3 regions of the Streptomyces sp. NPDC006643 genome follow, and region 3 is predicted to be linked to each of the others. Evidence: riboswitches for the same ligand, from Rfam matches in the RefSeq annotation. Region 3 holds a riboswitch; each other region holds the start of a gene.
The links. A riboswitch is a leader RNA that binds a small molecule or an ion and turns the genes downstream of it on or off. The one in region 3 is predicted to bind cobalamin.

Region 1 (2,254 bases), on a different contig from region 3:
GGCGCCGGGCCGGCGGGGTCTCGCGGCTCATCGCGGCGGCCCTACTCGCCCGCCTCCGGGTGGAGTTGGTCCGCGAGGCGCCCGACGGCGGCCGGGGCGCGGACGCCGAGGACGGCGTCGGACAGCGGCAGCACGGCGACGCGCTTGTTCCTGATCGCGGGGACGTCCTTCAGGACGGGGTCCTCAAGGAGCCGCTTCTTCTTCTGCGCGACGGTGGTGGCGCCGTAGTCGTAGATGACGATCATCTCGGGCTTACGGGCCACGACCTGCTCCCAGGTGGCGTCGCCGAAGGATTTGTCGAGGTCGGCGAAGACATTGCGCCCGCCGGCCCGTTCGATCATCTCGTTGCCGATGCCCTTGCCGCCGGCGGTGAACGCGGTCTTGTCGCCGCTGTCGTAGACGAAGACCGGGACCGGCCGCACGCCCGCCAGGCGGGTGGCGGTCGTGTCGAGGGCGGTGCGTGCCCCGGCGGTCCACTTCGCGGCGCGGTCGGGGACGCCGAAGGTGCGGGCGACCTCGGTGACCTCGCGGAAGACGTCGTCCATGGAGGTCTTGCCCTTGGCGCAGTTCTCCAGGTTGAGCCGGGTGTCGATGCCGGCGTCCTTGAGGTCGTCGCGGGTGCGGCCGTCCTTGGCGGCGAAGGCGCTGGCGTAGCCGCCGTAGACGAAGTCCGGATTGGCGGCGAGGAGTTTCTCCTTGGAGGGGTACTCGTCGGCGACGACCGGGACGCTGTCGTACGCCTTCTTGTACTCGGGCAGGACGGCGTCGTCCAGCCAGGCGGTGCCGACGAGCGACTTCGTCAGTCCCAGCTCGATCATGACCTCGGTGACGTGCTGGTTCATCGTGACCACGCGCTTCGGGGGTGCGTCGAAGGTGGTCCTCACACCGCAGTTGGTGACGGTGTACGGGAATCCGTCGGCCGCGGCTTTGGCCTCGCGGACGGGGTCCGGGGTGCTGCCGCACGCGGCGAGCGGGAGCAGCAGGGGAAGCAGGGCCGCCGGTATGAGGGCGTGGCGCCGCAAGGACATGACTGGGCCTCCTCCGGGGGATTTCCGCGTCCCCTGGCATGGTGGGAGAAGGGCGACAGGTCAGTTCCTGGCTTCCGGGGCATCGCTCGCGCGAAGGCCCTGGTCACAGTGGCGGGACCGTGCCGGATTCACACCGGCTTCCTGGGTCCTGCCGCCCTGGGCTGGGGTGCGCCGGAGAAGTGACGTCGTCCGCCCGCAGGCCGGGCGGGACTTCTCCGGGGCGCCCCAAGTGTGTCAGACGACTTCGACGTCTTCCTCGGTGACCTCGCCGTCGACGATGCGGTACGAGCGGAACTGGAACGGGCCCATCTCGTCGGTGTCGGCGGTGGAGACCAGGACGTAGTGCGCGAACGGTTCCATGGCCAGGTCGATGTCCCGGCGGGAGGGGTACGCCTCGGTCGCGGTGTGCGAGTGGTAGATGACCACCACGTCCTCGTCGCGCTCGCGCAGCTCGTTGTCGAGCTGCTTGTGCTCGGTCGAGTCGAACTCGTAGAACGTGGGCGAGCGCGCCGCGTTGAGCATGGGGATGAAGCGCTCGGGCCGGTCGCTGCCCTCGGGGCCCGCGATCACGCCGCACGCCTCGTCGGGGTGGTCGGCCCGTGCGTGGGCGACGATCTGGTCGTACAGCGCCTGGGTGATGGTCAGCATGGGGTGAAGGATAAGCGGGTGGCCTCCGCGAGTGAGATGCGGAGGCCACCTGGTGAGACGGTGCGTGAGACGGGGTGCCGACCTTGGACAGGGTGCGGCGTGGGACGGGGTGCCGGGGTCAGTCGGTCGCCTTGGCGTACTCCGGCTCGTACGGGCCCTCCGGCTCGCCCGGGTCACGCGCGCCGCGCGCCGCCAGCTCGGGGTTGCGGCGCTTGAGCAGCGCCCAGCCGCCGACCAGGAAGAGCGCCCAGACCGCGCCGACGTACAGCGACACCCGGGCCTCGGAGTCGTACGCGATCAGACAGGTCACGAACGACAGGAACACCAGCGCCACCCAGCTCAGCGCCGAGCCGCCCGGGGCCGGGAACGAGGACGCCGGCAGCCGCCCCGCGACCACGGCGGAGCGGTACTTGATATGGCTGATGAGGATCATCATCCAGGTCCAGACACCGGCGGCGGTGGCCACCGAGGTGACGTACAGGAACGCCTTCTCGGGGACGAGGTAGTTGAGGACGACGCCGATGCCCATCAGCGCGACGGACGCGGCGATGCCGAACGCGGGTGTCTTGCGGGAGTTG
Region 2 (2,254 bases), on a different contig from region 3:
GCCCGTTCGTGCCACGGATCAGCGAACCGCGGGCGCGGATACGGGAGTACGAGAGGCCGATGCCGCCCGCGTGCTTCGACAGGCGGGCCACCTGGTGGTAGCGGTCGTAGATCGAGTCCAGCTCGTCCAGCGGGGAGTCCAGCAGATAGCAGGACGACATCTGGGGGTGCCGGGTGCCGGAGTTGAAGAGCGTGGGGGAGGAGGGGAGGTAGTCGAGGCGGCTCATCAGGCCGTACAGCGCGGCGACTTCGTCCACGGCGGCCGGGGAGTCGTCCTTGGCCAGCCCGGACGCCACACGCAGCATGAAGTACTGCGGCGTCTCGATGACATCGCGGGTGATCGGGTGCCGGAGCAGATAGCGGCTGAAGAGCGTACGTAGACCGAAGTAGCCGAAGCGGTCGTCGGCGGCGGGGTCGATCAGCGCGTCGAGCCGGGCGGCGTGGCGGGTGACGAACGCGGCCGTACGGTCGGCGATCAGGCCCTCCGTGTGACCGACGGCGACCGAGGAGGAGAACGAGACGGCGCCCTGGCCGGCGGCCTCGTCCGCGATCGTACGGGTGAGGAGGCGGGCGGCGAGCCGGGAGTACGCGGGGTCCTCGGAGATGAGCCCGGCGGCGGCCTCGGTGGCGAGCCCGCGCAACTCGGCCTCGTCCGACGCGGCGTTACGGCCCCGGAGCGCGGCGGCGGCGACCTTGCCGGGGTCGGTGTCGGGGAGGTCGGCGGTGAGGTCCGTGAGGAGCCGCAGAAGGCCCGTCCCGGGCCCGTCGGCCGTACCGGCCGGTCCGGCGGCCGGTACGGCCGTCTCCCGTACCCGCTCGGAGATCGCTGAAGCCGGATCGGCTGGCGCGATGGTCACGTGGTGCTCTCCCTCGCTCGGCTCTGGGCCAGGGGGAGGGCACGGCAGCGCACGCCCGCGTACGCCGACCCGGAACCGGGCGGCGCGCGGTGCGGCGTCCACCGGCCCAACCTCGGGGCCCGGACGTCTCGGCACCCGGATCGGTCGAACCGGATGCGTCGTCGGCAGGTACTCGGACTCGCGGGCGCGCAAAGCGCACCACGGCACACCGTTGCGGGACAGTTCCGGATTTCCACCGGATTCTCCTGCGGCGACAACAGAGTTGAGCATACATGTGGGGCTCGTTGGGAGCGGCACCCCCCACATGTTGTGTCGAGCGTGTTTCGGCTTGCCCGGGATCGACCCCGAAACGCCTTAGATCTCCAGGCTGTAGGTGAGCAGGGACAGCCCCGGGATGGGCGACCAGTCGCGCTCCGGCGTACGTACGAAGCCCAGGCGCTCGTAGATCCGGTGCGCGCCGAGCATCGCCTTCTGGGTGGACAGCCGCACCCGCAGGCACCCCTCGGTGGCCCGCGCACGGTCCACACACGCCCGCACCAGCGCCCCGCCGACTCCGCGCCCCCGGGCGGCCGGCGCGACGGCCAGCATGCGGAACTCGGCCTCGCCGTCCCCGGCCACCTCGGCCCACGCGGACCCGGCGACGACGTAGGCCACCCCACCGAGCACGGTCCCGTCCGCGTCGGCGGCCACCAGCACCTCGGCCCCTTCGGCCCGCGCCGCGACGTCGCGCAGGGTCTCCAGATAGGGATCGTCGGCCCCGAAGTCCAGCAGCCCGTCGTCCAGATAGGCGCGCGCGGTTATCTCCCCGAGCGCCGCGTACTCGGCGGCCTCGGCCGCCCTGATGATGAAGCCGGCCTCCGGCTGTGTTCTCTGATCCATCCTTGAAGTGTGCGACACGGTACGGCGGTGCCTTGTCACAGGTCGCAGATATCGTTGGGTGCAGAGCGAGGAGGGTCCATGGCCGTGACCACTGACCGGAACCATCTGGAGACCAGCGTCTTCGACGAGCTGACCCTGATAGTGGCCCGCACGGATGAGCGCGTGCGCATGGAACTTATCGACGGGAAGCTCAGGAGCAAGGTAGTGCCGGACGGGGATCACGGGCGCATCATCGAGTGGCTGCTTCGCATCTGCATGCAGTCGCGGCCAGAGCTGTTTCTCTACCCGGATCAAGGGCTGAAGGTGCAGGCCCACCGCAGTGGCCGCGCTCGGCCGGACGGCTCTCTCGCTCCCAGCGGCGCCTTTGTCGGTCAAGGAGAGTACCCCGACCCCGACCCTGTCCTGATGGCCGTCGAGGTCACCTCCTACGACTCCGACACCGACGCCCGCGATCGCACGGAGAAGCCCCGCGCCTACGCCGAGACCGGCATCCCCGTCTATCTGCTGATCGACCGGGAC
Region 3 (2,254 bases):
CGGTACGGGCGCGCACGGCCGGGTCCCGGGTGAGCACGGACGCGGCCCGGGAGGCGAGCGCGGCGCGGTTGGCCGCGAGTTCGGCGGTGATCGCGCCGGTGCCGTCGGTCAGCGCGCGGGCCAGCGTCGCGATCTCGGTGCTCTTCTGGCGGGCGAAGGCGAGCCAGCGGGCGATCTCCGGGTCGATGTCCTGCTCGGCGGTGGCGTCGAGCGGGACGTGCAGGAGGGAGCAGGAGGCGGAGACGTCCACCCGGCCGGCGAGGCCGAGGAGGGTGCCGAGCGTGGCGAGGGACTTCTCGAAGTCGTTGATCCAGATGTTGCGTCCGTCGACGACCCCGGCGACCAGGCGCTTGCCGGGCAGTCCGCCGACGGCGGCGAGAGCGTCCAGGTTGGCGGCGCCCGACTCGGTGAAGTCCATCGCCAGCCCGTCGACCGGGGCCTTGGCGAGCACCGGCAGGGCGTCACCGAGCCGCCCGAAGTAGGAGGCGACGAGAAGCTTCGGCCGGTCGGCCGTGGTGCCCAGCTCGCGATACGCGCGGGCCACGGCGTTCAGTTCGGCCGGGGTGCGGTCCTGTACGAGCGCGGGCTCGTCCAGCTGCGCCCAGTCCGCGCCGGCCGCACGCAGATCGGCCAGGACCTCCGCGTACACGGGCAGGAGCCGGTCGAGCAGCGTCAGCGGCTCGAAGTCGGCGGCCACACCGGGGGCGGGCTTGGCCAGCAGGAGATAGGTGACGGGGCCGAGGAGCACGGGCCGGGCGGTGAGACCGAGCGTGAGCGCTTCCGTCAGCTCGGCGACCTGCTTGGCGGAGTCGGCGGCGAAGACCGTGTCCGGCCCCAGTTCGGGCACGAGGTAGTGGTAATTGGTGTCGAACCACTTCGTCATCTCCAGCGGCGCCACGTCCTGCGTGCCGCGCGCCATCGCGAAGTACCCCTGCGTGCCGTCGGCGTCGACCGCCGCACGGTGCCGCTCGGGAACGGCGCCGACCATGACGCTGGTGTCGAGGACGTGGTCGTAGTACGAGAAATCACCGGACGGCACTTCATGGATGCCGGCGTCGGCCAGCTGCCGCCAGTTCGAACGGCGAAGACCCGCGGCGGTCTCCCGCAGGGCGTCGGCGTCGACACGGCCCTTCCAGTACCCCTCGACGGCCTTCTTCAGTTCACGGTTCTGACCCTGGCGGGGGTAGCCGTACACGGTGGCCCGTGCTGCCGCGGCTGCGGACTGCGCTGTCACGGAACTCTCCTTCGCGAGATGTGTCCAGAACATCCCGGGGACGGGACGCGGACGCGAAGGCACGACCGAACGACGCGACACGTCGCGCGAGAAACGCGCATGCCGCTCGATACGTACGCCGACCCGCCCACGAGGTCACCGGAAAGACCGCGCGCGATCGGTCGCGCACGGGCAACGGGCAGGTCTTCGGACTCGTGGGCCCGTCTCGTGTCGGCCACGAGACACCTACTGGCCGTCGCTTCCCAGATCCGGCCGGACCCAGTGCGTATGACGGCGGTCGTTCCCACTCACCGCTGCGGGGCAGTCCCGGATTCCCACCGGGTTCCCTCTTACGACGTCCTGCCTGGCGGGCAGGAACGAACCAGCTGCACTGAACAGCCTACGGGGACGGACGCCGCCCATACACCCCTGCCCGGAATCCGGACGGGCCGGCGGACATGACCCGGGGCGCGGGTATCAGCAGTCGGACCGGGACCTGACCACCCGCGACAGGCCATTAACCTGCGCCCATGGCTCTCGGTACTCCCCGCGCAAGAGCGGACCACGCTGTGCCCATCCGCGACCTCCTCGCCGCAGGAGGCCGTTCGTACTCCTTCGAGTTCATGCCTCCGCGCAGCGCGGAGGCCGAGGCCGGGCTGTGGACGGCGATCCGACGGTTGGAAGCCCTGTCACCGGCCTTCGTCTCGGTGACGTACGGCGCCGGCGGCTCGACGCGTGGCCGCACCATCGGCGTCACGGGGCGGATCGCCCAGGAGACCACGCTCACCCCGGTCGCCCACCTCACGGCGGTGGACCACAGCGTCGCCGAACTGCGCAACATCCTCGGCCACTACGCCGACCAGGGCGTCCGCGACATCCTCGCCCTGCGCGGCGACCCGCCCGGCGACCCGCTCGGCCCGTGGACGAAGCACCCGCAGGGGGTCGAGTACGCGGCCGAACTGGTCCGGCTGATCAAGGAATCCGGCAACTTCTGCGTCGGCGTCGCGGCCTTCCCCGAGATGCACCCGCGCTCGCCCGACT

Region 1: it holds a riboswitch for cobalamin, as region 3 does, so the genes downstream of both, ACFYNU_RS02070 (ABC transporter substrate-binding protein) here and metE (5-methyltetrahydropteroyltriglutamate--homocysteine S-methyltransferase) in region 3, are expected to answer to the same signal.
Region 2: it holds a riboswitch for cobalamin, as region 3 does, so the genes downstream of both, ACFYNU_RS31780 (ribonucleoside-diphosphate reductase subunit alpha) here and metE (5-methyltetrahydropteroyltriglutamate--homocysteine S-methyltransferase) in region 3, are expected to answer to the same signal.

What each region holds. Positions count from the first base shown of each region.
Region 1 is NZ_JBIAHA010000001.1:500,136-502,389, forward strand. It holds gene ACFYNU_RS02065 (iron ABC transporter permease) at 1-31, opposite strand, end outside; gene ACFYNU_RS02070 (ABC transporter substrate-binding protein) at 42-1,028, opposite strand; cobalamin riboswitch at 1,069-1,219, opposite strand; gene ACFYNU_RS02075 (M67 family metallopeptidase) at 1,263-1,676, opposite strand; gene ACFYNU_RS02080 (amino acid permease) at 1,795-2,254, opposite strand, start outside.
Region 2 is NZ_JBIAHA010000028.1:57,951-60,204, reverse strand. It holds gene ACFYNU_RS31780 (ribonucleoside-diphosphate reductase subunit alpha) at 1-856, opposite strand, end outside; cobalamin riboswitch at 1,002-1,133, opposite strand; gene ACFYNU_RS31775 (GNAT family N-acetyltransferase) at 1,211-1,735, opposite strand; gene ACFYNU_RS31770 (Uma2 family endonuclease) at 1,814-2,254, shown strand, end outside.
Region 3 is NZ_JBIAHA010000045.1:8,735-10,988, reverse strand. It holds gene metE (5-methyltetrahydropteroyltriglutamate--homocysteine S-methyltransferase) at 1-1,234, opposite strand, end outside; cobalamin riboswitch at 1,394-1,615, opposite strand; gene metF (methylenetetrahydrofolate reductase [NAD(P)H]) at 1,744-2,254, shown strand, end outside.